DNA from 4 places in the Celeribacter indicus genome. Region 1 is predicted to be linked to each of the others. Evidence: riboswitches for the same ligand, from Rfam matches in the RefSeq annotation. Region 1 holds a riboswitch; each other region holds the start of a gene.
The links. Region 1 has a riboswitch for cobalamin ahead of P73_RS02535 (DUF1636 family protein). Riboswitches for the same ligand answer to the same signal wherever they lie in the genome.
Positions count from the first base shown of each region.

Region 2: it holds a riboswitch for cobalamin, as region 1 does, so the genes downstream of both, P73_RS15540 (TonB-dependent receptor plug domain-containing protein) here and P73_RS02535 (DUF1636 family protein) in region 1, are expected to answer to the same signal.
Region 3: it holds a riboswitch for cobalamin, as region 1 does, so the genes downstream of both, nrdH (glutaredoxin-like protein NrdH) here and P73_RS02535 (DUF1636 family protein) in region 1, are expected to answer to the same signal.
Region 4: it holds a riboswitch for cobalamin, as region 1 does, so the genes downstream of both, P73_RS20270 (6,7-dimethyl-8-ribityllumazine synthase) here and P73_RS02535 (DUF1636 family protein) in region 1, are expected to answer to the same signal.

Region 1 is NZ_CP004393.1:500,822-508,020, forward strand. It holds gene cobG (precorrin-3B synthase) at 1-25, opposite strand, end outside; gene cobN (cobaltochelatase subunit CobN) at 22-3,276, opposite strand; gene cobW (cobalamin biosynthesis protein CobW) at 3,283-4,317, opposite strand; gene P73_RS02535 (DUF1636 family protein) at 4,335-4,703, opposite strand; cobalamin riboswitch at 4,797-5,006, opposite strand; gene P73_RS02540 (LysR family transcriptional regulator) at 5,168-6,145, opposite strand; gene P73_RS25450 (hypothetical protein) at 6,142-6,354, opposite strand; gene P73_RS02545 (ABC transporter permease) at 6,591-7,199, shown strand, end outside.
Region 2 is NZ_CP004393.1:3,134,611-3,141,809, forward strand. It holds gene P73_RS15530 (GumC family protein) at 1-913, shown strand, start outside; gene P73_RS24510 (PQQ-dependent sugar dehydrogenase) at 1,011-2,699, opposite strand; cobalamin riboswitch at 2,985-3,194, shown strand; gene P73_RS15540 (TonB-dependent receptor plug domain-containing protein) at 3,332-5,158, shown strand; gene P73_RS15545 (ABC transporter substrate-binding protein) at 5,163-6,020, shown strand; gene P73_RS15550 (FecCD family ABC transporter permease) at 6,017-7,000, shown strand; gene P73_RS15555 (ABC transporter ATP-binding protein) at 6,997-7,199, shown strand, end outside.
Region 3 is NZ_CP004393.1:1,146,685-1,153,883, reverse strand. It holds gene nrdF (class 1b ribonucleoside-diphosphate reductase subunit beta) at 1-85, opposite strand, end outside; gene nrdE (class 1b ribonucleoside-diphosphate reductase subunit alpha) at 93-2,216, opposite strand; gene nrdI (class Ib ribonucleoside-diphosphate reductase assembly flavoprotein NrdI) at 2,198-2,653, opposite strand; gene nrdH (glutaredoxin-like protein NrdH) at 2,658-2,879, opposite strand; cobalamin riboswitch at 2,972-3,160, opposite strand; gene P73_RS05870 (aspartate aminotransferase family protein) at 3,532-4,905, opposite strand; gene P73_RS05865 (Lrp/AsnC family transcriptional regulator) at 5,050-5,532, opposite strand; gene P73_RS05860 (cyclodeaminase) at 5,542-6,534, opposite strand; gene eutB (hydroxyectoine utilization dehydratase EutB) at 6,527-7,199, opposite strand, start outside.
Region 4 is NZ_CP004393.1:4,128,579-4,135,777, reverse strand. It holds gene P73_RS20285 (ABC transporter ATP-binding protein) at 1-786, opposite strand, end outside; gene P73_RS20280 (RraA family protein) at 796-1,488, opposite strand; gene P73_RS20275 (FadR/GntR family transcriptional regulator) at 1,505-2,266, opposite strand; cobalamin riboswitch at 2,364-2,557, shown strand; FMN riboswitch at 2,747-2,889, shown strand; gene P73_RS20270 (6,7-dimethyl-8-ribityllumazine synthase) at 2,963-3,397, shown strand; gene P73_RS20265 (NAD(P)H-binding protein) at 3,663-4,316, shown strand; gene P73_RS20260 (alpha/beta hydrolase) at 4,388-5,482, opposite strand; gene P73_RS26800 (LysR substrate-binding domain-containing protein) at 5,613-5,966, opposite strand; partial or broken gene P73_RS26795 (LysR family transcriptional regulator) at 6,122-6,262, opposite strand; gene thiM (hydroxyethylthiazole kinase) at 6,331-7,116, opposite strand; gene P73_RS24605 (Rid family hydrolase) at 7,079-7,199, opposite strand, start outside.

The sequences.
Region 1 (7,199 bases):
AGCCCCGAATGACCGGGTCGCTCATGTCTCTTCCTCCAGAAAGGTCCGGCTCGAATTGCGCCGGGTTTGCCACAGTCCTGCCGCGGCCAATTGACGAAACCGCTCGCGCAGCGCGGCGAGCGCCTGCGGATTCTCGGCCTCGAGGAACGCCACCAGATCCGCGCGCCCCAGCGTCGCCTCGAAATAGAGATCGAACAGATGCGGTTCGACTACCCCGGCGAGATGCGCGAAGGCCGCGAGGTGATCGAGCGTCGCCGCGATCTCTGCTCCGCCGCGAAATCCGTGCCGCATCATCGAGCCGATCCAGTCGGAATTGGCCGCCCGCGCCCGCAACACCCGCGCCACCTCCTCGGCCAGGGTGCGCGCACGCGGCGCCTCGGGGCGGGTGGCGTCGACGTGATAGAGCGCGGGTTGCGTCGGTCCCATCCGTGCCATCGCGGCGGCGAAACCGGCCTCATGGGCGGCATAATCCGCCGCCATCAGGAGGTCTGTCTCGGGCAGATCCTGCAAATGCACGAAGCTGTCCGCCGCGGAAAGCCGCTCCTCGAGCGCCTTGCGGGCCGGCGTGACCGCACCGTGCGCGTCGATCGCGTGGCTCGAGGCGGCAAGCCAGGCCTCCCCCGCCATCAGCCGCGCCTCGGCGGTGAACTCCTCAATGGCGGATCCCATGTCGAGTCCGTATTGCCCCGGCTTCGGACCGAAGACGCGGGCGATGCGGTCGAGATAGGGGTTCTCCGCGGCGGGTTCGTCGCGCTCGGCCAGGGCCGCGCAGGCGGCCTCGAACATCTGCGCGAGCCCGGCAAAGACGTCCCGGAACAGCCCCGAGACCCGCAGCGTCACGTCGATCCGGGGCCGGCCCAGCAGCGGTGGCGGGATCACCTCGAACCCGCTCACGCGCTCGCTGTCCTCGTCCCAGCGCGGCCTGATGCCCGCGAGGTGCAGCGCCATGGCGAACTCCTCGCCGGCCGTGCGCATCGTCGCCGATCCCCAGAGATCGACCACCAGCCCTTTCGGCCAGTCGCCCTGGTCCTGGAGGTGGCGGCGCAACACTTCCTCGGCGAGTTTCACCCCCTGCGCATGGGCGGCGCGCGAGGGCACGGCACGTGGATCCGTGGTATAGAGATTGCGTCCACTGGGCAGGACGTCCGCGCGCCCCCGGTAGGGCGAGCCCGACGGTCCCGCGGTCACGAACCGTCCGCACAGGGCCGCCATCAGTCCCGCACGCTCGGCCGCGCCGCAGGCGCCCTCGCCGAAGACATGCAGCCCCTCGGGGAATTGCGCCTCCTTGATGTCGCAGACGAACCGGTCGATGCGGGTGATCGCCTCGGCCGCGCTGGCCTCTTCCGGGATCCCCAGATCCGCCTCGACTCCGCGCCCCTGCGCCTCGGCGCGGATATCCGCGATCAGCCGGTCGCGCCGGGCGGGATCGAGCCCGTCCGCGGTCGAATATTCGTCCAGAAGGTGTTCGAGCTGGCCGAGCCCTTCCGGCAGTTTCGTCTGTGCCAGTGGCGGGGGCAGGTGTCCGATCGTGACCGCGCCGGTCCGCCGCTTCGCCTGTGCCGCCTCGCCCGGATCGTTGACGATGAAGGGGTAGACGACCGGCAGGGATCCGGTCAGCGCCTCGGGCCAGCAGGCCTCCGACAGGGCAACCGATTTTCCGGGCAGCCATTCGAGCGTGCCATGCGCGCCGACGTGGATCAGCACATCGATCCTGCTCCGCAGCCAGAGGTAGAAGGCGACATAGCCGTGGCAGGGCGTGCGGGCGAGATCGTGGTAGTCATCCTCGCGCTTGTTGACCTCGCCGCGTTCGGGTTGCAGCGCGATCAGCGCCTGTCCCGCGCGCAGGGCGCGAAACCGGAAGGCGCCGTTGCAGAAGGCGGGATCGTCCTCGGGCGCGCCCCAGGCGCGGGCCAGATCGTCGCGCAGCGCCATGGGCAGGGCAGCCAGCGCGGCGCGATACGCCTCGAGCGGCCAGCTCTCGACCTCCTGCCCCAGACGCACGGCCAGATCGGGCACAGGCGTCGCGTCATATCCTTGACCGGCAAGTTCGGCGAGGATCTTTCCGGTGGATGCGAAGGCGTCGAGCCCGACCGCATGGGCGATCTGGTACGCGCGTCCCGGATAGGTCGACAGCACGATCGCTGGCCTGCATCCGGCCGCGGGCAGGGTGGAAAGTCTGTGCCAGCCCGCGACCCGATCCGCGATCGCTTCGACCCGCCCTTCATCCGGCTGATGGATCAGGCGGGAAAATTCCAGGTCCGGGTCGCGCGGGGCGCGGGCCTTGAAACTGGCGACGCCGGCAAAGATCCGGCCGTCCACCTCGGGCAGCACGACATGCATCGCGAGATCGGCGGGCGAGAGCCCCCGCTCGCTCTCCGCCCAGAGCCGGCGCTCCGCTGTCGAGAGAGCGACCTGAAAGACCGGACAACCCGCGGCGTCGAGCGGCGAGGGCGCGCCATCCGGTCCCTTCGCGGAAAAGGCGGTGGCGTTGACGATTGCCGCCGGGGCAAGGCGCGCGATCTCCCGGCGCAGCCAATCCGCGATCGACGCGATCTTGAGCGACGGGGCGAAGAGGCCGAAGGCGTCGAACCCCCGCGCCTCGAGCGCGGCAATCAGCGCCTCGACGGGCGCGGTATCGGCTGCGCTCAGGTAGGAGCGGTAGAAGGTGACGAGCGCGAGCGGCCGGTCGGGGGGCTCGGGCGGGGGTACGACCCCGGCGCCGGGGCGGTAGAACCCGGCTTCCGGCACCGATTTCAGCCCCGCGACGGGCTGCGCATAGAGCCCCGCGGCGAGCGCGAGCTGTGCCAGCGCCGCCTGCGCTGCGACCGCCCCGCCCGCATCGCACAGGTGCTGCAAGCGGCGCAGGGTCGAGACGGGGAGGGTAGAGAGCGCGTCGAGCCGCGGATCCGGTCGGCCGTCCGCCGGCAGCACCGCAAGCGCCATCCCGCGCCTCCGCGCGAGATCCTGGAGCGTCGCGAGCCCGTAGGGCCAGTAGCTCTCGCCGCCGATCAGCCGCACGAGGATTCCCTTTGCCCCCTCGAGGGTCTGCTCGGCATGGACATCGACCGAAAGCGGGTGACGCAAGGCCGCCAGGTTGGCGAGGCGCAGCGACGGCAGCGGAGCGCCCGTGTCGCGTGCCCGGTGCCAGCCAGCCGCGAAAGCCCCCAGATCGCTGTCGGAGAAGGACAGCGCAATCAGATCGGCGGGGCTCTGCCCCAGATCCTGCGGCAGGTCCGTCTCCTCGAGACCGTGGCTTTCGCGGAAAACGATGTGCATCGTCGCTCAGGCTCCCAGCACCGCGCGGATCGCCGCCTCGTCCACATTGTCGTGCTCGGCGATCACGACCAGTTCCGAACGCCGCGGCTCTCCGCCCCAGGGCCGGTCGTATTGCGCCCGCACCCGCGCCCCCACAGCCTGAACGAGCATCCGCATCGGTTTGCCCGCGACCGCGACATACCCTTTCACCCTCAGAACGTTCTGCTCGCGCGCGAGCCGGCCGATCGCGTCCTGCAAGACCTGCGGATCCGCGATTTCGCCCATGCCCACCACCACCGTGTCGAAGTCGTCATGCTCGTGATCCTCCGCGCCATCGTGGTGGCTGGGCCGGGCGTCGATGTCGTCCTCGGCGGCCGCGCCGAGCCCCAGAACCACGCGCGGATCCACCGCACCCTCGGTCACCGTCAGGATCGGGACCGGGCGGGGGGCCTCCGCCTCGACCACCGCACGGGCCTTCGTCACGCCGTCCTCGCCCGCCAGGTCTGCCTTGGTCAGCAGCACGATATCGGCGCAGGAGATCTGGTCCTCGAAGACTTCCGACAGCGGTGTTTCGTGATCCACACTCTCGTCCGCCTCGCGCTGGGCCTGAACCGCGGCCGGGTCCGGTGCGAAGAGCCCCGCCGCCACCGCCTCGGCATCGGCGAGCGCGATTACACCGTCCACGGTCACGCGCGAGCGGATCGGCGGCCAGTCGAACGCCTTCAGCAGCGGTTTGGGCAGCGCGAGCCCCGAGGTCTCGATGAGAATGTGATCGGGGCGCTGCGGCAGGGCCAGCAGGGCCTCGATCGTGGGGATGAATTCGTCCGCGACCGTGCAGCAGATGCAGCCATTGGCCAGCTCGACGATGCTCTCGGCCGGGCAATTCTCGTCGGCGCAGGATTTCAGGATATCGCCGTCCACCCCGGCGGTGCCGAATTCGTTGACCAGCACCGCGAGGCGCCGGCCTTCGGGATTGGCCATGAGATGACGCACCAGCGTGGTCTTGCCAGAGCCGAGAAAGCCGGTGATGACTGTGACGGGGATTTTATTCAGATCGGACATCTGCAACTCCTTTGGGGTCAGTCCTGCGGCGGAAGCCGGGCGATGGATTGCTTGCGGAAGATCTCCGGGCGCTCGCGCCAGGGAACGCGCCCGTCCTCGCTCGCGGCATAGCGCGCCGCGCCCTCGAGGATCGCCTCGACATGGCGGTCGGGATCGAGGTCGCCATAGATGTAGCTCCAGCGCTTCGGCCCGCCGGAAAGCGCGATGGTGCAGCCGCGCGTGCAGGCCGACAGGCAGGCGACGGGGCGGATCGTGACAGTGTCGGGCAGGCACGCCGCCTCGAGCCGCCCCAGCAGGCGCGCTCCGGGACGCGGCTCCTCCGTCTCGGGCGGACCGCCCGCGACGCGCCGGCAGGTTTGGCAGATCATCAGGGTCACCCCGCCCATCTCGCAGTCCTCCAAAGGGACGATGCGGGAGCGGAAGGCAGGAGAGGCGGTGGACAAGCCATCTCTAGCCGGCCGCGACACACCCCGTTCGCCCGAAACAAATCTGTGCTGGCAGGTCTCCCGGCTTGCGGATCCCGGAGCATTGCGCTCCTGCGGTCCACCCGCCTTCCCGGCACATTGGCCAGTGGCTTCGGGCGGACCTCTCCGGTCACGGTCGCGGGGGCGGCTGCGCTTTGACCTTTGCGGTCTGTCGCATTCCCTCTTCGCCTGTCACAGACAGGAACCAGCTGGCCCTCACCTGAGGCAAAGCCGGTGTGGTTGTCAAGGACGGGATGGCAGGGATGCGTCCATCTGCGCCGGCCAGCACCGCTCTTCGCCATCGGGAGAGGAGGCTGAGTGAGAGGGACTGCTGCGGTGGCGCAGGACGCTCCGGGAGAACAAGGCTAAGCGCCGGATCCGTCCGGCTATGCCGGAGCATCTTGCAGGGCGGCGAATGTGCGACGGATCCTGTCGATCAGATCCGTCTGCGGCGCGGAAAAGACGGTCTTCCTGTCGTAGATCAGGAACAGGGGCATGGTGAGCTCGATCCCAGGCGTGCGCACGATGCGGAGGCCTTCCCTTTCGAGATCGGCGGGCAGCGCGCTCTGGAAGACGAAACCCGGCCCGATATCGGCGCGAATGGCAGCCAGGATCGGCTCCGGATGTCCGAATTCCAGCACGCTGTTGGTCCTCACCACCCCTGCCGTGCGCAGCGCCTCGTCGATCAGCTCGCGCGCGATCTGTCCCTTCATCGGCGTCACGAACGGCAGGGAGGCGAGTTCGGACAGGGTGGCGACGTCGCCCACCAGCGTACTGTCGAGAGCCGCGACGAGGAATAGCGGCTCCTTCCAGAGCAGCTCGGTCTCGAGCCGCGACGTGTCCTGCGTCGGGTCGATCAGCGTCACGCCGAAATCGCAATCTCCGGACAGCACCGCCTGCGTCGCGAGGTGGGGGCTGGACATCGACATGCAGACCTTGGCAGCCGGATATTCCTTGTGAAACCGGATAATGATATCGGGAAGTTTATAAGTTCCGACAACCATGGCCGCCGCGATCTTGGTCTGGCCCAGCACGCCCTTCTTGATGTCGGCGAGATCGAGAAGCATTTCGGAGCTGCGTTGCATGACCTCCGTCGCCCAGGAATAGACCCGTTCACCCGCCTGCGTCAGTTCGATATTGCGCCCCGTCTTGCGGACCAACTGCGTTCCGAGGCTGTCCTCGAGGCTGCGCAGATGCGAGGTGACGGCGGGCTGCGCGATGTTGAGCCGCTCGGCGGTTCGGGTCACGCTCGAATACCTTGCGATCATGCAGAACACGTTGAGCTTGTGCAGCGTCAGATTGCGCGAATGCAGGAATTCGCTGGTCAGGGCGGTGAGCGGCGCCTGGGGCGGGGATTTCGTCATATCGGCTCGGACTTCGGTTTCGGGCGGCTGCCGGCGGCGGGGGCGGGCGGGATCGTGCCCGCAGACCGCCCTCCCGCCGCAGGGTTGCGCGATACAGCATAGCCGAAAAGCGCGATTTCCAAAGCCTTTCCTCGCGAGGCCGGAGCCGGGCGGCAATCTCCATTCATAAGTTTTAAGTTATGAATTTTTTGCAGGTTGATATTGGACAAACCCGCCTCCGATTTCGAAAAATAACGGAAACAAGGCATGCAGGACGCCCGAGCGTTCCTGCGCAAACGGGAGGACATCGCGCCATCGTCCATGAGGGGGTGGCACATCGGCGGCACCGGAGGAGACGACCCGTCCCGCCGCCGCGATACAGCCATTGTTTCTGGGGCGCAGGCTCTCGAACTCCGCACGGAAGATGCAGGGGAGAGCAGGCGCGGGGCCATGGGAGGAGGCCGCCATGAACGCATCGCACAAGACGAGAGTCTCATTGACACAGGAGCAGATGGTGCTCGCCATTTCCGGCGTGCTGTTTGTCGCCTTCTCACTGTTTCTCGACAATTTCTTTCAGATCTCGAACCTTCTGTCGCTGTTGCAGAACGTGTCGATCCTCGGAGTCCTGGCGGTCGGGATGGCTGTGGTGGTGATCGGCCGCGGCATCGACCTGACGATGGTCGCGGTGATGGTGTTCTCGACCGGCTGGGCCTTCGTGCTCGTGTCCCGCGGGATGCCGATCGAGCTGGCACTTCTGCTGGGCATGCTGCTCGCACTCGGGATCGGCATCGTGAACGGGATCCTCGTCGCCTATGTCGAGATCCCGGACATCTTCGCCACGCTCGCGATGGCCACCGTCATCGCCGGGTTGGGGCGGTTCGCGCTCGTGCCCAGCGACAACATCTTCATCGGCGGCGACCTGGGCTGGCTGTCCGCACTCGGCACCGGCACGCTTGCGGCGATCCCGATGCCCGTCGTGCTGTTCCTCGTCATCGCCTGTGTCGCCTTCGTGGGCCTGCGCCTGACGCGCTACGGAGCCTTCATCTACGCCATCGGCGACAACCCCCTCGCCTCG
Region 2 (7,199 bases), 1.9 Mb from region 1:
GGAATTCCTTGCCCGGTTCAAGGAAGTGAGCGAGATCCAGAACCTCCAGACGCCGGACGCCGACATCATCTCCTACGCCAACCCGCCCTCCGCGCCGGTCTACCCGCGCAAGAAGCTCTCCGTCATCATGGCGGGCGTCGGCGGCTTCTTCATCGCCTTCGCCTATGTGCTCCTGACCGAGATGCTGCCGAAGAAACTGTCCACCCCCGAAGCCCTCGCGCGGGCGACGGGCATCGGCGTCTACGGCCGGATGCGCGATCTCGGCGCACAGATGACGCTGCACGAACTGGCCCGCGAGCTGAACCGCGATCCCGAGGGCAAGCTGTCCCAGATCGCGCTGAGGCTGGCCAACAATGCCGACATGCGCGCGGGCGGGGCGGCGCGGACCATTCTCGTGGCCTCCGACACGGCGCGCGACGACAAGGTGCATGTGGCGATGCTCCTCGCCTGGGCGCAGAGCCGCAAGGGGCGCTCCTGCGTCGTGGTCGACGCCGACACCCGCACCGCCAACCTGTCGGGCCTGCTCGAATACCGCCGGCCGGCGGGCAACCTCGCCTCCACGCTCTACGGCGATACGGAGATCGGCCAGGCGATCACCGGCCTGCCCCGGTTCGGCGCGAGCTTCGTGCCGTGCGAGGAAATGGCCTCCGACCCCTCCGTGGTCTTCGACACCGAGCGGTTCCGCCAGATCCTCCAGACGCTCTCGCGGCAGTTCGATACGGTCATCCTCGACCTGCCCCCGGCGCAGGATTTCACCGACGCCTTCACCTCGCTCGAGGAGATGGACATCGAGCTGTTCGTGGTGCGCGCGGGCACGCTCACCGGCGGCGAGCTGCATGAACCGCTCGAGGTGGCGAGAAACGCGAATGCGCGCAACCTGGGCCTCGTGCTCACGAACGACGCGACGGCCTGACGCCTCCCGCCCTCCGGCACCGGATCCGCGCAAAAACCGCGCCCTGCGAGGGGCGCGGTTTCTCATGCCGGCCGCAGGGGCGGACGGACGCGCGCGCTCACATCTTGCAGAGCACCCCGGAGATCAGGTCCGCCGCCGCCGCATCCTCCATCCCGCTCCACGCCATGTTGGTGTTCGGCGCGAGCGCCACCGGGTCGGACATGAAGGCCGCGAGCGTCTGCTGCGTCCAGACCCCGGCCACGCCGTCGAGCGCGCCGGAATAGCCGTCGAAGGGCGTCGCCCCCGGTCCGCGCCCGCAGACCGCGTGCAGCGTCGGCCCCGCGCCCTCGTCCACGCCCTCGAGGAGGCTGTGGCATTGCAGGCAGGCATTCATCGTGCTCTCGGCGGAGGCGAAGATCTCCGGCGAGGGCGCGTCCTCGCGCAGGAGCGCCTCGAACCGGGCCATCGGGTCCGGGCCGGTATCGGCCGCGAGCGTGATGATCCGCCGGTCGTCGGTATAGACCACGATGGTGCGCCCCTCGTCGAGCGTCGCGAGGTCGCGGATCCTCTGGCCGAACTGGATCGCCTCGTCATAGACCCCGCGCCCGTCGCGCAGGTGCACGCGGTGCAGCGCGCCGCTGAGACCGCCGACGATGAAATCGCCGTCCCAGGCGTAGTGAAAGCCGTTGACCGCGATCACCGAGGAGGGCGCGATCGACGGCACCCAGGACATCGCCGGCTCGTCATAGCCGTCGTGATTGGCGTGCCTGTCGCCGTTTCCGGCCGGCTTGCGGTTGTATTTCACCCCGTAACTCACCGCGGGAAAACCGAAATTCGCCCCCTCGAAGACATGGTTCAGCTCGTCGCCGCCCTCCATCCCGTGATCCGTCACCCAGATCTCGCCCGCGACATCGACCGTGACGCCCTGCGGGTTGCGCAGGCCCTTCGCGACGATCTCCTTTTCGCCGGTGTCGAGGTCGACCAGCATCACCTTACCGTAATCGCCCTCGTCCGTCTGGGCGAGCGCCGTGGAGAAATCGAGCCCTTCGTGGCGGTCGTCGCGCTCATAGACACCGGAGGTCCAGACCACCCGCCCGTCGGGCAGGGGCGCCATGCGTCCGCCCGCCTCGAGGCCGTAGATCCCCTTGCCGGAGGTGAAGGGCTTGATACAGGGCTCGGTCTGCGCGACCACCTCCCAGTCCTCCGGCCCGGCCTGCCAGTCTTCCGGCCGGTCGCTGTCCACCACGAGCCGCGCGAGGGTCGAGCCGAAGCAGAGCCCCTCGGGCCGCCAGTCGGTGAAGGACATCAGGAGCGATCCGCCTCCGCCGTCGCGCGGAACGAAGAGCACGTCGTTGTACCGCATCCAGTTGAAATCCACCTCGATCTCGCCCAGGAGCCCCTCGCCGAGCTGCTGTTGCAGCTCCGCGCGTTTTGCGTCGGGCGGCGCGACGGAAAGCTCGGTGACGGTCTCCCCGTCGATATGGAAGGTCTTGCCGAGCCGGTCGGTCAGCAGGAGCGAGCGGTCGAGAAAGGGCGCGATGCCGCCCGCGAAATCGCGCGCGCTCGCCGGCAGGTACATCGTCCGCTTGCTCAGCACCGCCCGGTTCGTGACCAGCCGCTCCACCTCCGGCGGCGCATCCGCGTTGAACATTGAATTGTAGACCCCCTGGAGCTTGTAATATCGCGTCGCGAAAAAGCTCCAGCGGTCCTGCATCTGGTTGTTCAGCTCATAGCCACCCCAGACCCCGATCCCGACGAGCGCCGCAGCCCCCGCCAGCCCGCCCAGAACATAGGCACCCACACGCATTGGTTTCACGGATTTTCCTCTCGTCCCCGGATACTCGTTAACAGATCAAGACAGCGCCCTCGGGCGCGGAGAGACCCACCCTCTCCACGGGATATCTTGCATGGTCGCCCCGCCGCCTCCAAGCCAAGATCCGCCGCGACGCGCCTTATGCGCGGGCCCGCCGCGAAAACGCGCCGCCGCGCCGCATGTTTTCCAGACAACTGCGCAAATTGGAGGCGCCGGTCTCGCGGCCGGGCGGGCACCATGCCGCGCCCGACGCCCCTTTACAGGCGCGTGATCTCTGCGCTAGGAGGTGAGCGCTTCGGTCCGGGAGATACCACCGGATAAAAGGGAACGCGGTCCGCCCTGCGACAGGGCCCATTCCGCGACTGCCCCCGCAACTGTAGGCGGAGAGCGAAGCCGGACAAAGCCACTGTGGCGCCTCACGGCCCGCGGGAAGGCCCGGCCAAGCAGCGACCCGCAAGTCAGGAGACCTGCCGAAGTGTTCACCCAGTCCGGGCGCGGGGCGTGCCGGGGCTACGGTCTTCCGTCGTGGTGGCACATCGCCGTGCTCGGAATCCTGAAGGACCTTTTTCCGAGCACCGTCTGACACTTGCAGGCCGCATTTCATGCGGCGCACCGATGGGACAAGGATGAAGATCTTGACGACCCGCCACCTGCTTTCCACCGCGCTCTGCGCCACCCTCGCCCTGCCGGCCGTCGCACAGGACGTCCTGGAGCTCGACGAGATCATCGTCTCCGGCAGCCTGACGCCGGTCGAGGCCGGCAGGACCGGCGCCACCGTCGAAAAGCTCGACGCCGACGCGCTCACCGCCGCGGCCCGGCCGGTCTCCGAACGGCTCGGCAGCCTGCCCGGCGTGAGCTTTACCCGCAACGGCGGCACCGGCGCCTCCACAAACCTGTATATCCGCGGTCTCGGCGCGCAATATGTCGGCGTGCGCATCAACGGCATCGACGTCGCCGATCCCTCGAAAACGCAAAGCCAGTACGACTTCGGCGGGCTGCTGTCCTTCGGCATCTCCTCCGTCGAGGTGCTGAAGGGCTCGCAATCCGCCCTCTACGGCTCCGAGGCGATCGCCGGGCTGATCGACATCCGCACCGACGAGGCGGTGCGGCCGGGCTACACCTCGACCGCCGCCTTCGAGGCCGGAAGCTACGGCACCTATGCCGGCGGGATCTCCACCGTGATGGAAAGCGACAGCGGAAAGCTTTCCTTCACCCTGTCCCATCTCAGCACCGACGGATTTTCCTCGCGCGCGAGCGATGACGAGGACGACGGGTTCGAACAGACCTTCCTCACCTTCGGCCTCGAACAGGACGTGAGCGACGGGCTGACCCTCGGCCTCTCCGGCCTCTACCGCACCTCCGAGACCGACTACGATCTCTCCGACACCGATCCCGAGGGCGAGACCAGCCGCGACGAAACCGGCCTGCGTGCCTTCGCGCGTGTGACGGGCGGCGCGATGCATCATGAATTCAGCGCCAGCCTGTTCGAGACCGAGCGCAGCTATCCCGGCGGATATACCGAAGATTACTCGGGCCGCCGCCGCAACCTCGCCTATCTCGGCACGGCGGAGCTGTCGGACATCTCGTCGCTGAGCGTCGGGCTCGACTATACCGAGGAGGAGTTCGAGATCGACGGATGGGACGCGGACGACCGCAGCTGGTCGGTGAGTGGCGAATGGCTCTACGCTGCCGCCCCGACGGTCGATCTGTCGGTGGCGCTGCGCTACGACGACCATTCCGATTTCGGCTCCCATGTCTCCGGCCGGCTTGCCGCCGCCTGGCGCGCGGCGCCGGACTGGACGATCCGCGCCGTCGCCGGAACCGGCTTCCGCGCGCCCTCGCTCTTCGAACGCTACAGCGATTACGGCGATCCCGGCCTCGAGGAGGAGACGAGCAGGAGCTTCGAACTGGGCGCGGAGCGCCGCTTCGGATCCGACAGCTTCGCGAAGGCGACGGCATTCTACACGGAGATCGAGGACCGGATCGACTTCGACACCGCCTCGACCGCCTGCGTCGGCGGCCCCGGCTGCTACGCGCAGGTCGACGGCACCACGGTGTCCAGGGGCATCGAGCTGTCGGGCCGCTACGGGGTCGGCCCCGCGCTCGCGCTCCGGGGGAACTATACCTATACCGACGCGAAAACCGAGGGGCAGCGCGCCGAGCGCGTGCCGCGTCACGATCTCGTCCTCGGGCTCGACACGCTGCTGTCGGACCGTCTCACCGGGACGGTCGAGGTGCAGCACGTCGCGGATGTCATCCCCTCCTCCTACGCGCCGGCCGATCACAAGGTGGGCGATTACACGCTGGTCAACGCCGGGTTCACCTATGCGCTGACGGCGGCCACCGATCTCACCCTGCGCCTCGAGAACCTCGGGGACGAGGACTACGAGACCGCGGACGGTTACAACACACCGGGCCGCTCGGCCTATGTCGGTGTCCGTGCCTCCTTCTGAGCGCATGATCCGGGCGGCGGCGCTGGTCGCCGCCCTCTGCCTGCCGCTCTGCGCGGCGGGGGCCGCGCCGCTGCGCGTCGTCTCGACGAACCTGTGCACCGATCAGCTCGCCATGCTGCTCGCCGCGCCGGGACAGCTCGTCTCCGTCTCCGGGCTCGCCGCCGACCCGCACAGTTCCGCCATGGCGGAGGCCGCGCGCGCCTATCCGCGCAACGACGCCCGCGCCGAGGAGATCTACCTGCTCGCGCCCGATCTCGTCGTCTCCGGCAGCTATACCGCGCGCGAAACCATGCAGATCCTCGAGGATCTCGGCATTCCGGTGATGCGCTTCTCCCCCGCGACCTCGCTTGCCGACGTGCCCGCCCGCATCGCGCAGATGGGCGCCGCCCTGCATCGCGAGGCGGAGGCGCAGGCCGTGATCGACGAGTTCAACGCGCGGCTTGCGGCGCTGAGGGCGGAGGCCGAGGCGGAGATCGCCGCCTCCGGCGCCCCCCGTCCGCGTGCCGCGCTCTATTATCCCAACGGCTACACCACCGGCAGCTCCACGCTCGCGGGCGATATCCTCGAGGCCGCCGGCTTCGGCAATGTCGCCGCCGAGATCGGCGTCGCGGGCGGCGGCTTCGTCCCGCTCGAGGCCATGGTGATCGCCGATCCCGACGCGCTGATCACCAGCGGACCGCACCCCGGCGCCTCGCGGGCGGAGGAGCTTCTGATCCATCCCGCCCTCACGACCTTGCGCGGCGGCGCGGCCTCCGCGACGATGTCCGACCGCGACTGGCTCTGCGGCACGCCCGCCGTGCTCGAGGCCATCGCAGCGCTCGGAGACACGCGCCGCGCCGTGCTGAACGGAGCGGCGCAATGAGGCTTCCGGCACTGACACTCATCGCGCTTGCCGCCCTGCTGGCCGTCATCGCGCTCACCATCGGCCCGGCGGGGATCGGTCCGGCGGAGAGCCTGCGTGCGCTCGTCCGCGACGACGGGACGGCGCTCACCATCGTGATGCGCGAGATCCGCCTGCCCCGTGTCCTGCTCGCGCTGATGGTCGGAGCGAGCCTCGGCCTCTCTGGCGCGGCGATGCAGGGCTACCTGCGCAATCCGCTGGCCGATCCGGGCCTCATCGGCATCTCCGGCACGGCGGCGCTCGGCGCGGTCCTGACGATCCAGACGGGACTTGCCGCCGCGGTCGCGCTCGCCCTGCCCTTCGGCGCGCTCGCGGGCGCGCTGGCGGGCGTCGGGCTGATCCTCGCCCTTGCCGGACCGCGCGGCTCTTCGCTCACGCTCATCCTCGCGGGCATCGCGATTTCCGCGCTGGCGGGCGCGCTGACCTCGCTCGTGCTCAACCTCTCGCCCAATCCCTTCGCGGCCAGCGAGATCGTCTTCTGGATGATGGGATCGCTCGCGGACCGTTCGATGACCCATGTCTGGCTTGCCCTGCCCTTCACCCTTGCGGGCTGGCTGATCCTCGCCTCGCTCGGGCGCGGGCTCGATGCGCTGACGCTGGGCGAGGATGCGGCGGCGGCAATGGGGATCGACCTCGGGCGGATGCGGCTCCTGCTCGTGCTCGGCACCGCCTGCGCCGTGGGCGCCTCCACCGCCGTCGCGGGCGCCATCGGCTTCGTCGGGCTCGTCGTGCCGCATCTTCTGCGCCAGCGCGTCGGCGCGCGCCCCTCGGCGCTGCTCTGGGCCTCCGCGCTCGGCGGCGCCGCGCTGGTGCTCGCCGCCGATATCGCGGTGCGGGTCGTCCTGCCGACGAAGGATCTGAAACTCGGAGTGGTGATGGCGCTCGTCGGCGCGCCGCTCTTCCTGCATCTCATCTACAGGACACGGAGGGACATCCGATGACCCGCCTGTCGCTCGACCATCTCTCCGTCACCTTGCGCGGCCGCACGATCCTGCGCGACATCTCCCTCGACCTCGGTGCGGGCGAATTCGTCGGGCTGATCGGCCCGAACGGCGCGGGCAAGACGACGCTGATGCGCGCGAGCCTCGGCCTCGTGCCCTTCGACGGGCAGTCTTCGCTCGCCGCGCTGCCGGCCACCGA
Region 3 (7,199 bases), 650 kb from region 1:
GGTTCCAGACCTCGAGATCCTTCTCGTCCTGGAGCCGGTTCCAGTTGATCGCGCGCGGCACGCGAATGTCGGTCATGTCTTTCATCGGAACCTCACAATGTGCAGGAGACGCAGCCCTGCACCTCGGTCCCCTCCAGGGCCGTCTGGCGCAGGCGCACGTAATAGATGGTCTTGATGCCCTTCTTCCAGGCATAGATCTGGGCACGGTTGATGTCGCGCGTCGTCGCCTCCGCCGGGAAGAACAGCGTGAGCGACAGGCCCTGATCGACATGTTCCGTCGCCGCCGCATAGGTGTCGATCAGCGCCTCGGGCCCGATCTCGTAGGCGTCGCGATAATAGTCGAGATTGTCGTTGTTCATGAAGGCGGCCGGGTAATAGACCCGCCCGATCTTGCCCTCTTTGCGGATCTCGATCTTCGAGACGATGGGATGGATCGAGGAGGTCGAATTGTTGATGTAGCTGATCGAGCCGGTCGGCGGCACCGCCTGGAGGTTGCGGTTGTAGAGCCCGTCCTGCATCACCGCCTCCCGGAGCGCGGCCCAGTGCCCCCGCGTCGGCAGGTCGATGCCCTCGAACAGCGCCTTCACCGCGGCGCTCTCGGGAAGCCAGTCGCGTTCCACATATTTGTCGAAGAAGCTGCCGTCGGCATAGGCGCTGTCCCCGAACCCCCGGAAGGTCGTTTCCTTCTCCCGCGCCAGCGCGTTCGAGGCGCGGAGCGCGTGATAGGCGACGGCGGCGAAATAGACGGAGGTGAACTCGATCCCCTCCGGACTGCCGTAATGGATGTGCTCGCGCGCCAGGAACCCGTGCAGGTTCATCTGGCCGAGGCCTATGGCATGGCTTTCGTCATTGCCGCGGCGGACCGAGGGCACGGCGTCGATCGCCGACATCTCCGACACGGCGGTGAGCGCCCGCACGGCGGTCTCGACCGTCTGCCCGAGCTGCTTGCCATCCATCGCCTTCGCGATGTTGAGCGAGCCGAGGTTGCAGGAAATATCCGTCCCGAGGCGGGCATAGGACAGGTCCTCGTTGAAGTCCGAGGCCTCGTTGACCTGGAGGATCTCCGAACAGAGGTTCGACATGTTGATCCGTCCCGCGATCGGGTTCGCGCGGTTCACCGTGTCCTCGAACAGGATATAGGGATAGCCGCTCTCGAACTGGATCTCCGCGAGCGTCTGGAAGAAGGCGCGGGCGTTGATCTTCTTCTTGCGGATGCGCTTGTCGTCCACCATCTCCTCGTATTTTTCCGTGACGGAGAGTTCCGAGAAGGGCACGCCATAGACCTTTTCGACATCGTGCGGCGAAAAGAGATACATATCGGCGTTTTTCTTGGCCAATTCGAACGTCACATCGGGAATGACCACGCCAAGGCTCAGCGTCTTGATACGGATCTTCTCGTCCGCGTTCTCGCGTTTCGTGTCGAGGAAGCGCAGGATGTCGGGGTGATGCGCGTTGAGGTAGACCGCCCCCGCCCCCTGCCGCGCGCCAAGCTGGTTGGCATAGGAAAAGCTGTCCTCGAGGAGCTTCATCACCGGGATCACGCCGGAGGACTGGTTCTCGATCCCCTTGATCGGCGCGCCGTGCTCGCGGATGTTGGTCAGCAGGAGCGCCACCCCGCCGCCGCGCTTGCTGAGTTGCAGCGCGGAGTTGATGCCCCGCCCGATGCTCTCCATGTTGTCCTCGAGCCGCAGAAGGAAGCACGAGATCAGCTCCCCGCGGCTCTTCTTCCCGGCGTTCAGGAAGGTCGGCGTCGCCGGCTGGAACCGGCCCGACAGGATCTCCTCCATGAAGGCCATCGCGAGCGCCTCGTCGCCGCGCGCAAGCGCAAGGGCCACCATCACCACGCGGTCCTCATAGCGTTCGAGATAGCGCTGCCCGTCGCGGGTCTTCAGCGTGTAGGAGGTGTAATACTTGAACGCGCCGAGGAAGGTCGGGAAGCGGAACTTCTTCGCATAGGCCGCCTCCCAGATCCTGCGCATGAAATTCCTGGAATACTGGTCCAGGACCTCCGCCTCGTAATAGCCTTCCTCCACGAGATAGCCGAGCTTCTCGTCGAGCGAGTGAAAGAACACCGTGTTCTGGTTCACATGCTGCAAGAAATACTGACGCGCGGCCATGCGATCCGCCTCGAAGCGGATCCGGCCCTCCCCGTCGTAGAGATTGAGCATCGCGTTCAGCGCGTGGTAATCGAGGCCGTTCAGGTCGGTGTCGAGCATGGCGCGGATCCCATTTTTTCGAGCCCGGCGCGGACGCGGGCGATATCGCTGTCAAATCCCGCCAGCTCGAACTTGTAGAGCAGCGGAACATCGCATTTGCGGGCGATCACATCGCCCGCCATGGCATAAAGCCTGCCGAAATTCCGGTTTCCGGCCCCGATCACGCCCCGCATCAGGGCGCGGGTGTCGGGGTCGTTGAGCAGCCGGATCACCTGTTTCGGGACCGCCCCGCGCCCGGTCCCGTCGGCATAGGTCGGACAGATCAGGACGAAGGGGCGGGCGATGCCGGGCATCGCCTCCTTCGGGGAGATCGGCACGCGCCGGACCGTCAGCCCGAGCCGCGCGACGAAACGCAAGGTGTTCCCCGATGCGGAGGAATAATAGACGATCTCCGGCAGGCCCTGCGGCGGCACCGGGACGGCAGCATCCGGGGGCATGGGATCACAGGAGCCGCGCGATCATGTCCGGGCGGAAGCCCGACCAGTGGTCCTCTCCCGCGACGACGACCGGCGCCTGGCGATAGCCGAGCCCGGTCACGCGGCTCATCGCGTCGCTGTCCTGGGTCAGGTCGATGACATCGTAGGACAGCCCCTTCGCATCGAGCGCGCGGGTCGTGGCGGTGCATTGCACACAGGCGGGTTTGGAATAGACGGTGATGCTCATGTCGGTCCTCTCGCTTCTCTCAGACGTCGAGGCCGCGAGCGACGGACCGCAGGCGCCCCGCCGAACACACGCCCCCGAACCCTCCGTTCGTGGTCATTGTCATATGCCCGGCAGGTCTCCTGACTCGCGGTTCACCGCTTGGCCGGCCTTCCCGGACGTGCGTCCAGTGGCGTGATCGGCCTCGCTCACCGCTTACAGTTGCGGGGGCAGCGCCGGACTCTCACCGGCTTCCCTCTTAGCCGGCGACTCGTGCCGACGGAACCGAAGCAACATCATATTGATGGTTTCGACGAGGGCTTGTCAATATCTGGTTTTCCCACGCGCCCTCGCCCCGCGCCGGAAGACGGGGCGAACGGTGTGGTAACGGGATCTTTACCCGCGCCGGATAGGGTGGAGAGACCGGTGCCGCAACCTCCGCAACTCGCGGCGCCGGTCCTCCCTCCGGCTGAAAGGCAGATCCATGATGATGACGTTCCGACCCCTCGCCCGCACCCTCGCCGTGACGATCACCGGGATCTTTCGGGGCGCCGCCGGATGCACGATCCGGGCGGAGCCCCGGATGGCCCGGCCGCTCCCGCGGCTGGGCAGTCCCGCAACCGGACGCAGCCGGCGGCATGGCCCGGCCGTCCCCCTGGCCTCCTCTCCGCCGGTCTCAGCCGGGCAGCACGGTGTCCACCGCCACCTTCATCGCATCCACGATCCGGTCCGCTTCGCCGCGGGTGAGGCAGAAGGGCGGCGCGAAGCCGATGATGTCGCCCTGCGGCAGGGCCCGCCCGATGACCCCCTCCGCCAGAAGCGCCGCGGCGAGCGAGGCCCCGACCTGATCCCCCGCGTCGAAGAAGCTGCGGCTGTCCCGGTCCCGCACGAAATCCAGCGCACAGAGCATGCCCTCGCCCCGGATCTCCCCGACATTCGGATGATCGCCCAGCGCGTCCTTCATCGCCGCCGTCAGATAGGCGCCGGTGCTTGCGGCATTCTCGACGAGGGCCAACTCGTCCAGAAGCCGGAGGTTGGCCACGCCGGCCGCGGCCCCCACCGGATGCGCGGAATAGGTCCAGCCATGGCCGATGGGCCCGTTCTCGTCCGTTCCCCGTTCGAGCACCTTCCACATCCTCTCCGACACGATCGTGCCGGAAAGCGGCGCATAGGCGGAGGTCAGCCCCTTGGCGATGGTGATGAGATCCGGTTTCAGCCCGTACCGCCCGGAACCGAACATCGTCCCGAGCCGGCCGAAACCGGTCACGACCTCGTCGGCGACCAGAAGGATGTCGTGCCGGTCGAGCACCTCCTGAATCGCCTCCCAGTAACCGGCCGGCGGCGGCACGATGCCGCCCGTGCCCAGGACCGGCTCGCCGATGAAGGCCGCGATCGTGTCCGCCCCTTCCCGCGCGATCAACTCCTCGAGCTTCGCGACGCAATCGGCGACGAAGGCCGCTTCGGACATGGCGAGGTCGTCGCGGCGGAAATAACAGGGCGCTTCCGTGTGCAGCACGCGGTCCAGGGGCAGGTCGAACTTCCGGTGGAACAGCTCGAGCCCGGTCAGCGATCCGGTCATCAGGCCGGAGCCGTGATAGCCGCGGCGGCGGGAGATGATCTTCTTCTTCTCCGGCCGGCCGAGGATGTTGTTGTAATACCAGATCAGCTTGATGTTGGTTTCGTTCGCATCGGAGCCGGACAGGCCGAAATACACCTTCGACATATGCTCGGGGGCGCGGTCCAGGACCATTTTCGCGAGCGTGATCGACGCTTCCGTGCCATGGCCGACATAGGCGTGGTAATAGGCCAGCTCGCGCGCCTGTTCCGCGATGGCCTCCGCGATCTCCTGCCGGCCGTAGCCCACGTTCACACAGTAGAGCCCCGCGAACCCGTCGAGGAATTCGCGCCCGTCGCGATCCACGATCGTGGCGCCCCGCGCCGTCCTGACGATCCGGCCCGGCGCCTCGCCGCGGGCATGCCGGGCGAGATGGGTGGAGGGATGGAAGAAATTCTCGCGATCCCATGTGTCGAGCTGGTCGTTGGTCAGCATGCCTTTCCCCTTTCCTTGCGCCGGACCACGGCGCCGCGCGGCGGCGCGGTCCGGCCGTCGCCTGCCAGTCTGACGCCGCCGCGCGGAAAGGGAGACCAAAAGGACCGCGGGAACAGTCCGTCCGGCCTGCGTGGACGGTCAGGACTAGTCCATTCGGTCCAGAAACAGCTCGAGCGGCGGCGTCCCGCCGCCCTTGACCTGTTTCGTGACGACATAGGTGAAATAGCGCGCGATGCCGATCCGGGCGTCCAGGAGCGTGTCGATCAGGTGCTGATAGGCCTCGATGTCGCGGGTGACGATCTGCAAGAGGTAGTCGTAGCGGCCGCCCAGCGCCCAGCAGGTCACGATCTCCTCATGGGCCTGGAGGCTCGCCTCGAAGGTGCGGAACGAGGCCTGGGTGTGGTCGGCCAGCTCCGCGGCGACGAACACGGTCACGGAGGGGCCGAGCTTCCTGAGGTTGATCTGCGCGCGGTAGCCTTCGATCAGCCCGGCGCGCTCCAGTTTCCTGAGCCGTTCCCAGGCCGGCGTGGGAGAGAGCCCGATCCTGTCGGCAAGCGCGGTTTTCGAGAGCCGTCCCTCGCGGGCCAGCACGCGCAGAATGGCGAGATCGCGGGCGTCGAGCTTCATGGCGACCTCCTATGCGACATGTCCCGGCCCCCCTTCCGCCGGCCCGGCCGCCAGACGGCGCGCGACATGGGCGGCGATGACCGTGTCCTGCACGCCCGTCCCGGTCAGGTCGCAGATCGTGATCTGGCGCGGATCGGTCCGCCCGGTCACGGCGCCGGCAACGATCTGGCCGAGCTCCGGCGGAAGCGCCAGCATCAGCCCCGCGGCCCGCGCGGCGCGCAGCTCTCCGAGCGTTTCGCACTGGCTCACCCGGTCGCAGACATAGAGCTGCGCCGCCGCGAGCGCCTCTGGCGCGATCTCGGTCTTTTCGGCCTGATCGGCCCCCATCGCGGTGATGTGCAGCCCGTCATGAAGCATCTCCGCGGTGATCAGCGGGGCGGTCGAGGGGGTGGCGGTCACGACAAGCTGGCTTCGCGCGACGAGCTGCACCACATCCGTCGCGACATCCACTCCGATGCCCAGCGACCCGCTGAGATCGGCGGCGCATTTCACCGCCTTTTCCCTGTCCCGCCCCCAGACCAGGCCGTGGCGGAACGGCCGTTCGAGAAAGGCGGCCCGCATCTGGAGCCGCGCCTGCACGCCGGTGCCGATGACACCCGCCGTCTCCACCGTCGCCGGCGCGAGGTGCCGTGCGGCGACGGCCCCGGCGGCCGCGGTGCGCAGGTCGGTGAGATACCCGTTGTCGAGGAAGACCGCCTGCGTCATCCCCGTCCGAGCCGAGAGCAGGACCATCAGCCCCGTGAGGCTCGGCAGGCCCTGCGCCGGATTGTCGAAGAATCCCGGCGACACCTTGATCGCGAATCCGTCCAGGCCGGGCACATAGGCCGTCTTCACGTCCACCTCGCCCCGATGCGCCGCGATGGCCATCGACACCACCGGCGGCATCACCACCCCGCCCGCGGCCAGCGCGCGAAAGCCGTCCTCGATCGCGTCCACCAGCGCGGCATCGAGGGTCACGGCCTCGCGCAACTGCGCCTCGGTCAGCACGGGAACCTCAGCCATGGCGCACACCTTTCACCGTCACCGCGCCCAGAACCACATCCCCGCCGGAGATCACACGGGTGAACTGCGCCATGTCGGGGTTGCGCCCGGTGAGGACGGTTGCCATCGCCGGCGAGGGGGCGAGTTTTCCGGCCATGAGCGCGGCGAGGCCGACGACGGCGGCGCCTTCGGCCACCAGGCGGTCCTCGTGGTAGAGCGCCTGCATCGCGCGGTAGATCTCGTCTTCGCTGACGCAGACCACCGCATCCAGAAGGTCGCGGCACAGCGCGAACGTATGCCGGTTCTCCCGCCCGATCCCGCCGCCGAGGCTGTCGGCGAGGCTCGCCACCTCCTCGACCGCGACCGGATGGCCCGCCGCGAGGGAGGCGGCCATCGCCGCCCCGCGCTCCATCGTGATGCCGAGGAGGCGGATCTCCGGCCTGATCGCGCGCGCCGCCACGGCCATCCCGGCGGCGAGCCCGCCCCCCGAAAGCGGGATGAGGAGCGTGTCGATCTCGGGGCGCTGCGCCAGCATCTCGAGCGCGATGGTCCCCTGCCCCGCGATCACATGCGGGTCGTCGAAGGGCGGGATCGCGACGAGCCCTTCGGCGCGGGCACGCCGGTCGGCCTCGCGCTGCGCATCGTCCTGCGAGCGGCCCGCGACATGCACCTCGGCACCGAGGGCG
Region 4 (7,199 bases), 900 kb from region 1:
TTCGGCCCCGTTTTCCGCCCTGAGTACCCGTGCGCCTTCCGACCGAGATGTTGTGGCGGGAAGGAAGTTCATCGACGGCGAGCCAATGAACCCGGCGACAAACCGGGTGGCGGGAGCGTCGAACAATTCCAGCGGCGAGCCAGCCTGTTCGATCCGTCCCGCGCGCATGACGACGATGCGATCGGCCATAGTCATCGCCTCGACTTGATCATGTGTAACGTAAACGCTGGTGACGCCGAGCTTGGTCTGCAAGGCGCGGATCTCGGTGCGCAGTTGAGTCCGCAACTGCGCATCGAGATTGGACAGGGGCTCGTCGAACAAGAAGACATCGGGCTCGCGCACGATGGCGCGGCCCATCGCCACCCGTTGCCGTTGACCACCCGAAAGTGCGCCCGGTTTGCGATCGAGCAGCGCCTCCAGCCCCAGGAGCCTGGCGGCGTCGGTGATGCGCCGGTCGGTATCCGCGCGGCTGTAGCCCAGCATCCTCAAGCCGAAACCCATGTTCCGCCGCACGGACATATGCGGATAGAGCGCGTAGTTCTGGAAGACCATCGCGATGTTGCGCGATTTGGGTTGCAGTCCGTTCACCCGGCGACCGTTGATGACGATGTCACCATGCGAGACAGTCTCGAGCCCCGCGATCATGCGCAGGAGGGTCGACTTGCCACAGCCCGAGGGTCCGACCAGGACGGTGAATTCTCCGTCCATGATTTCCAGGTTGATGTCGGACAGAACTCTCTGATCGCCGAAGGTCTTTGCGACATTGCGAAACGCGAGGTTGGCCATGAATTCAGCTCAGAGTACGCGGCGGGAGTCGTCCCAGCCGAGTTTGTCATACCACTGGGTCCGCCATTCCTTGTCGCGGTCCAACTCACGTCGCGCCCACTTGGCGACGATCTCGAAATGCGTTTGCGGGACGACCAGCACGCCGTCGCCGTTGGCGACGATCAAGTCGCCGGGATTGACCAGCGTGCCATCGAGGTTGACCGGCACCTGCGTCGCGGCCAGTTCCGAATAGCCCTGTACCATCGTCTGCGCGCGGTGGGCGCTGAAGATCGGGATCCGGTGGCGGATGCATTCGTCGATGTCGCGCACCCCGCCGGTGGTGACGATGCCGCGCGCGCCCATCGCGTGCCACTCGAGCGAATTGGCCGAGCCGATCTCGCCGCTGCCAGTGCCGGCAGACTCGAAGACGATGAACTCGCCCGGCTTGACGTTCGGGGTGATTTCGCTGCGATCCTGGTAGCGATCTAGATAGTATTGCAGTGACCAGTCGCTGTATTCCTCGGGCGTCATCGTGGGGATGCGCACCTGCGTCGGGCGGCAAAGGACGGTGCGTGCGATGCCCATCGCTTCGGCGCCCTGGAATACCGGGCCGATGGCGCGGTTGACGCTGCCCACGTTGTGGAGACCGGCCCAGTCCATCCCGTCACGGATGTCGGCCAGGCGCAGGCCCTCGAAGAGGGCGAGCACGTCCTCGTTTGTCATTGTGTAAGCTCCTTGCTCAGGTTGGGGAGGATGGCCGCTTGATCTGACTGAGCACGGCGCGCCGGTTGAAATCGGCGCCGATCTGGAAATGCTCGGCCAGCAGCCTGTCCGCAGCGGCGGGGTCGCGCCGCACGATCGCATCGAGAAGCGATGCGTGATGATCGATGAGGTAGCTCCGGATGCCCGTAACCTGGAGAATGCGCTGCCGCCGCACGAAGTGCAGGTCGGTCAGGAAACGCGACAGTGCGCCGTAGATCGTCGACAGAGCAGGTGAGCGTGCAGCGGTGACGATGGCCGTGTGAAAGGCAAAATCGGCATCGGCTCCCTGTTGTGCGTCCTCTATGGTGTCGTGGATGCGGTCGAGGATGCGGGACATGTTGTCGTAATCCGACTGGGTGGCCCGCGCGCAGGCCAGCCGGATGGCGTGGTGCTCTATGGCGATGCGGGCCTCCAGGATGTCATCGAACTGTTCTCCGTGCTGCACCAGGACGAACGAGAAGAAGTCGCTCAGCGATGAGGCGTCGGGCGTGGTGACATAGGTGCCAGCCCCGTGCCGGACCTCCACCGCGCCGATCATTGCCAGAGCGCGCAGGGCTTCGCGCAGCACCGGACGGCTGACGTTCAGGAGCGCAGAGAGATCGCGCTCGGGCAGCAGCTTGTCTCCGGTCTTGATTTTGCCCGTCAGCAGTTGGTCGCGCAGGAAGGCAAGCACGCGGGTGTAGTCCCCGCGGGCAGTCTCTTTGTGGTTGATGATGTTAAGGTCGCTATCGGCAGGCACCGCACGCTCTCCAAATTGGTAATACCAATGGAAAATAACTTTTTTATACTGGCAAACATAAGATCAAATATTAGCGGGGAAGTTAGCGGTGAGGGCAGCTTCTGATTATAATGCAGGCTAGTTTTTGGAGTTTTGCCTAGAAGAGAGTCGCAATAGGGAGCTCATTCGAGCCGAATCCATGAGTGCAAGCGGTGGGCGAGGCTGTCGAACGCCATCGTCCCGACGGGATGGGAAGGCGCAGCAAAGCTTCGACCCGCAAGGCAGGAGACCTGCCGGAATGTTCGCCCTGTCCGGATGCAAGGCGCACCAGAGACATCGGAATTCTTGAAACGGGCCGTGACCGCCGCGCTGGAAACCCTCTGGAACAGGGCATTTCAGAAGGCTTGGAAAACGCATCGCCTGCACAGGGAGGTGGCTGTTGATCTTGATGATCAGCAGATCCTTGGGTCTTGTCTCCGGCAAAACGCCATCCTATGGTCATCTCGTTCTCAGGGCGAGGTGCAAGTCCTCACCGGCGGTAAACGGACCTGGTCCGAAGCCCGCGAGCGCCTTCCATGGAAGGGACCAGCAGATCAGGTGCAACTCCTGAGCCGACGGTTATAGTCCGGATGAAAGAGACTACGTTCAGTCCGCATTTCGCGAGCGGATGGCGTAAGTGACGCCTTGGGTGACGTGTTGTTATCAAAGGAGATCACAATGACACACACCCGCTATGCTTTTATCAAAGCAAACTGGCATTCCGAAATTGTCGACCGCGCACTGGATGGCTTCTGTGAAGTCATCCCTGCCGATCAAGTGGATGTCTTCGATGTTCCGGGCGCCTTCGAGATGCCACTACTTGCGCGCGATGTCGCCCGCAGCGGGCGTTATGCCGCTGTTGCTGCGGCGGCCTTCGTGGTGGACGGCGGCATCTATCGTCACGAATTTGTTGCTCAGGCGGTGGTTAACGGTTTGATGCAGGCCGGGCTTGAAACCGATGTTCCCGTGCTTTCGGTTTCCCTGACGCCGCATGTTTACCAGGAAACCGACCATCATCAGGCGATTTACCGAGAGCATTTCGTACAGAAGGGGCGGGAGGCAGCGGAAGCAGCACTTGCTGTGGCGAAATTGAGACTGACCGTCGCGGCATAACCGGGGGGAGGAATACCTGTTTGCGAGGCACGCCCCGGTTCGAATGCAAGGGTGCCCGGTCATCCGGATCAGCCGCAATCCGACGGCATTCTGTACCTCCCTCGGGAAGCTACGAACACGCTTCGGCTGTTGAATATGGAAATCCGCGCTGATTTGAACAGCGCAAACCAGCGGGGCGTAGAAGCGTCCTCCATTGCAGGAACCAACCAAATGTTCACGAGCGTTTGTTTCGATAACACCCACTGGAGACAGAAAGAAGATCCCCATGAAGATATTCCTGATCGGAGCCACCGGCGGCGTCGGCCACCGTCTTCTTCCCATGCTCGTGGAGGCAGGCCACGAGGTCGTGGGCCTGCATCGCAAGCCCGAGCAGGCTGAAGCGATCGCGCAGGCGGGAGGAACGCCGGTTCCGGGCGACATAATCGACATGACGGTCGCCGACCTGATCGAGGCCGCGCGCGGCTGCGAGGTGATCGTGTTTTCGGCCGGGGCGGCGGGCAGCGGGCTGGACCGGACCACTGCCATCGACGGTGACGGGCCGGGCAAGGCCGCCGAAGCCGCCCGCGACCTGGGCATCTCGCGTTTCTATCTCGTCTCGGCGTTTCCGGAGGCCGGGCGCCAGCGCGAACGAAATCCGCGTTTCGAGCATTACATGGCCGAGAAGAAGCGCGCCGATGTCGCTCTGGCCCGGTCGGAACTCGACTGGATCATCATTCGGCCCGGCACACTTGTTCACGAGGATGGAGACGGGCGCGTGACGCTCGGCCCGGCCATCCCCTACGGCGCCGTCGCGCGGGGCAATGTTGCCCGCGTCATCGCCGCGCTGATCGAACGGCCTGCAATCCGGCGCGAGATCCTCGAACTGACCGATGGCGACATGTCGGTCGATCAGGCGGTCGCCCGGCTGATGCGCGTCTGACCCCGCAAGCCGCAGGGGGCGAAGCGGTTGTCTCGCCCCCTGACTTGGGTCCCCGCGCGCACGCTCGTCCCTTACGCGACGAGATGCTCCTCAAAGAACGACTGGAGCTTGTCGAAGGGGATGATGTTGACCTGATCGTAGAGGTCGACATGATCGGCACCCTCGATGATCATCAATTCCTTGGGTTCGGCTGCCGCCGCGACGGCGTCTTCGCTGAAATAGCGCGAATGCGCCTCCGAGCCGGCGATCACCAGCATAGGCCGCGGCGAGATTTCGTCGATATAGGTCAGCAGTGGCATGTTCATGAAGGACAGCGGGTTGGTCACCGTCCAGCCGTCGTTGGAGTTGACCGATCGGGGATGATAGCCGCGTTCGGAATCCTTGTAATAGGCGTGATACATGCGGATGACCGGATCGTCGATGCCGTCGAGGCTGTCCGGCAGGCCGCCAGCAAGGGCCGGCTCGCTGCTTGCCGCATCTTCCCAGCGCTGACGGCTCATCTGTTCGAGGCCCGCCGCGCGCTGCTCGTCGGTCAGGCTGTCGTAATAGCCCTTCGCCATCACGCGCGACATGTCATACATGCTGGTGGTGGCGACCGCCTTGACCCGCTTGTCGGCCGCCACGGCGTTCAGCGCCATGCCGCCGAAGCCGCAGATGCCAATGATGCCGATCCGCTCGCGGTCCACGCCCTCATGCAGGCCGAGGAAATCGACCGCGGCCATGAAATCCTCGGTGTTGATGTCCGGCGATGCAACCGAGCGCGGCTGTCCGCCGCTTTCCCCGACATAGGACGGATCGAAGGCGAGCGTAACGAAGCCGCGCTCCGCCATGGTCTGGGCATAGAGGCCCGCGGCCTGTTCCTTGACCGCGCCGAACGGACCGGCCACGGCCAACGCGGGCATGGCGTCGGATGGCCGCTCGGCGGGGGTATAGAGATCACCAACCAGGGTGATGCCGTAGCGATTGGTGAACTCGACCTTGCTGTGCTCCACCGCGTCGCTTTGCGGAAAGGTCTTGTCCCAATCGGAGGACTGAGCGCGCAGCGGTCTGCCGAAGGCAGAGGCTGCGCCAAATGCGGCGGCGGTGATGCCGACCGTCTTCAGAAGATTGCGGCGGCTTGGATCGACTGCCGCGTTTGCGGGGATTGGCTGTGTGGTGTCGGCCATTTCGATACCTCGTCTTGAATGCGAATGAGGTAAAGATGGGAGCGCAAGACCATGCGGATTAGAGGGTCAGTTCGGCACGTAGTCATGAAGAGATTTCATGAAATTCCGCGTGCGAAGGGAATAGCGGTGGTTATGCCTGTGCTTCACCGGACGCCAGGTTGGCCAGCCAGTGCCGAAATTTGCCTATTGTCGAATGCCTTTCCGGCTCTTGCGCCGAAAGTACGTAATAGGCGCTTCCATCCGAATGGAAACCTTTGGGCGCGACAAGCAGCCCGGCGCGAATATCGTCCTGAACGAGATGCCGCGGCCCGATTGCGACGCCCAGCCCCGCCACGGCAGCTTGCAGGCTGAAATAGAAATGCTCGAAATCGCGTCCGGGGTTAGCCGCACAGGTTTCGCCACTGATTTCGCCCCATGTCGTCCACGCCGATGGCCGCGTGGCATTCTGGGGATGAGCCAGCGCATCATCAGTGTCGGTTCGCACGAGACGGTGACGGGCGCGTGCGCCTGTGCGGCCTTGATGCGCCGCGCTTCCTCCTCGATCTCGCCGAGGCCCCGCGCCACCACCTGCGCCAGCCTGCGTCCGGCATCGGTCAGAAAAACCGCACGGTTGCGGCGCTCGAAAAGCGGCGTACCAAGGTCATCCTCAAGCAGCCTCACCGCGCGGCTGACCGCGCCAAGCGTCAGGTTCAAGCGATCCGCTGCCTTGCTGAAGCTCTCAAGCTCGGCAGCAACCCGAAAACAAGCGAGCGCGGGGAGCGATGTGAATTGCTGTCTCATGTGTGATTTTTCCTCACGCATCATGTGAGAAGTCATCCGTCGGCGCTCATCCCGCGTCCTAGCCCACTTCACGCTTCGGATGGATCCATCAGCGACAGCTGATCCAGGAACGCCACGGCGAAGTTACCCGTGCCGATGGCCGATTTTGCCCGGTTGGCGGCCTCGGCATACACCGCATGGGCGGCAACGACCGCCATTATCGGATCCTCGGCATTGGCCAGCATACCCGCCATCAGCGCGCCCAGCGAACAGCCCGCGCCGGTAACCTGCGTCAGCCGCACATCGCCGCCGCCGACCGCATAGGTCGTCGTCCCGTCGGTGATGTAATCCACCGCCCCGCTGACCGCCGCGATGGTGCCGATCTCTCCGGCGACCTTGGCCAGGAAGGGCACCGCCTGATCCGAAGTCATGGTCGTTTCCACGCCTTGCCCGCCGCCGTCACCGCCCGCCAGCGCGATCAACTCGGAGGCATTGCCGCGGATGGCCGTCGGCTTGAACTCCAGCAGACTGCGCACGACGGCGTCGTATTCCACCGCGCCCGCGCCGACGGCGACCGGATCCAGAACCCAGGGCACGCCGCCTTCATGGGCGGATTTTGCCGCCAGCCGGATCTCGTCAGGCCCGCAGCTCATCAGGCTCGCAGCGTTGATCCAGACCGCATGTGCGTGGCCGCCGAAGGCGCTCGGCCAGTCCATCGCCGTGCCGATCGCAGGGCCAGCGCCCACGGCCAGCAAGACGTTCGCGGAGAGGTTGGCGGCGATGTAGTTGGTCAGGCCGTAGCAGAATGGCTTCATCTGCTTCAGCCGCGCCAACTCGTTACGGATTTCCGGGTCGGTCCAGGACAGTTCTTTCATGGAAGGCTCCTGTTGGGGGATGCGCTCTGATTGCGCGTTCCGGGTCTTGGAATGTCACGGGGGCAGGCAGGGTCATCGTGACC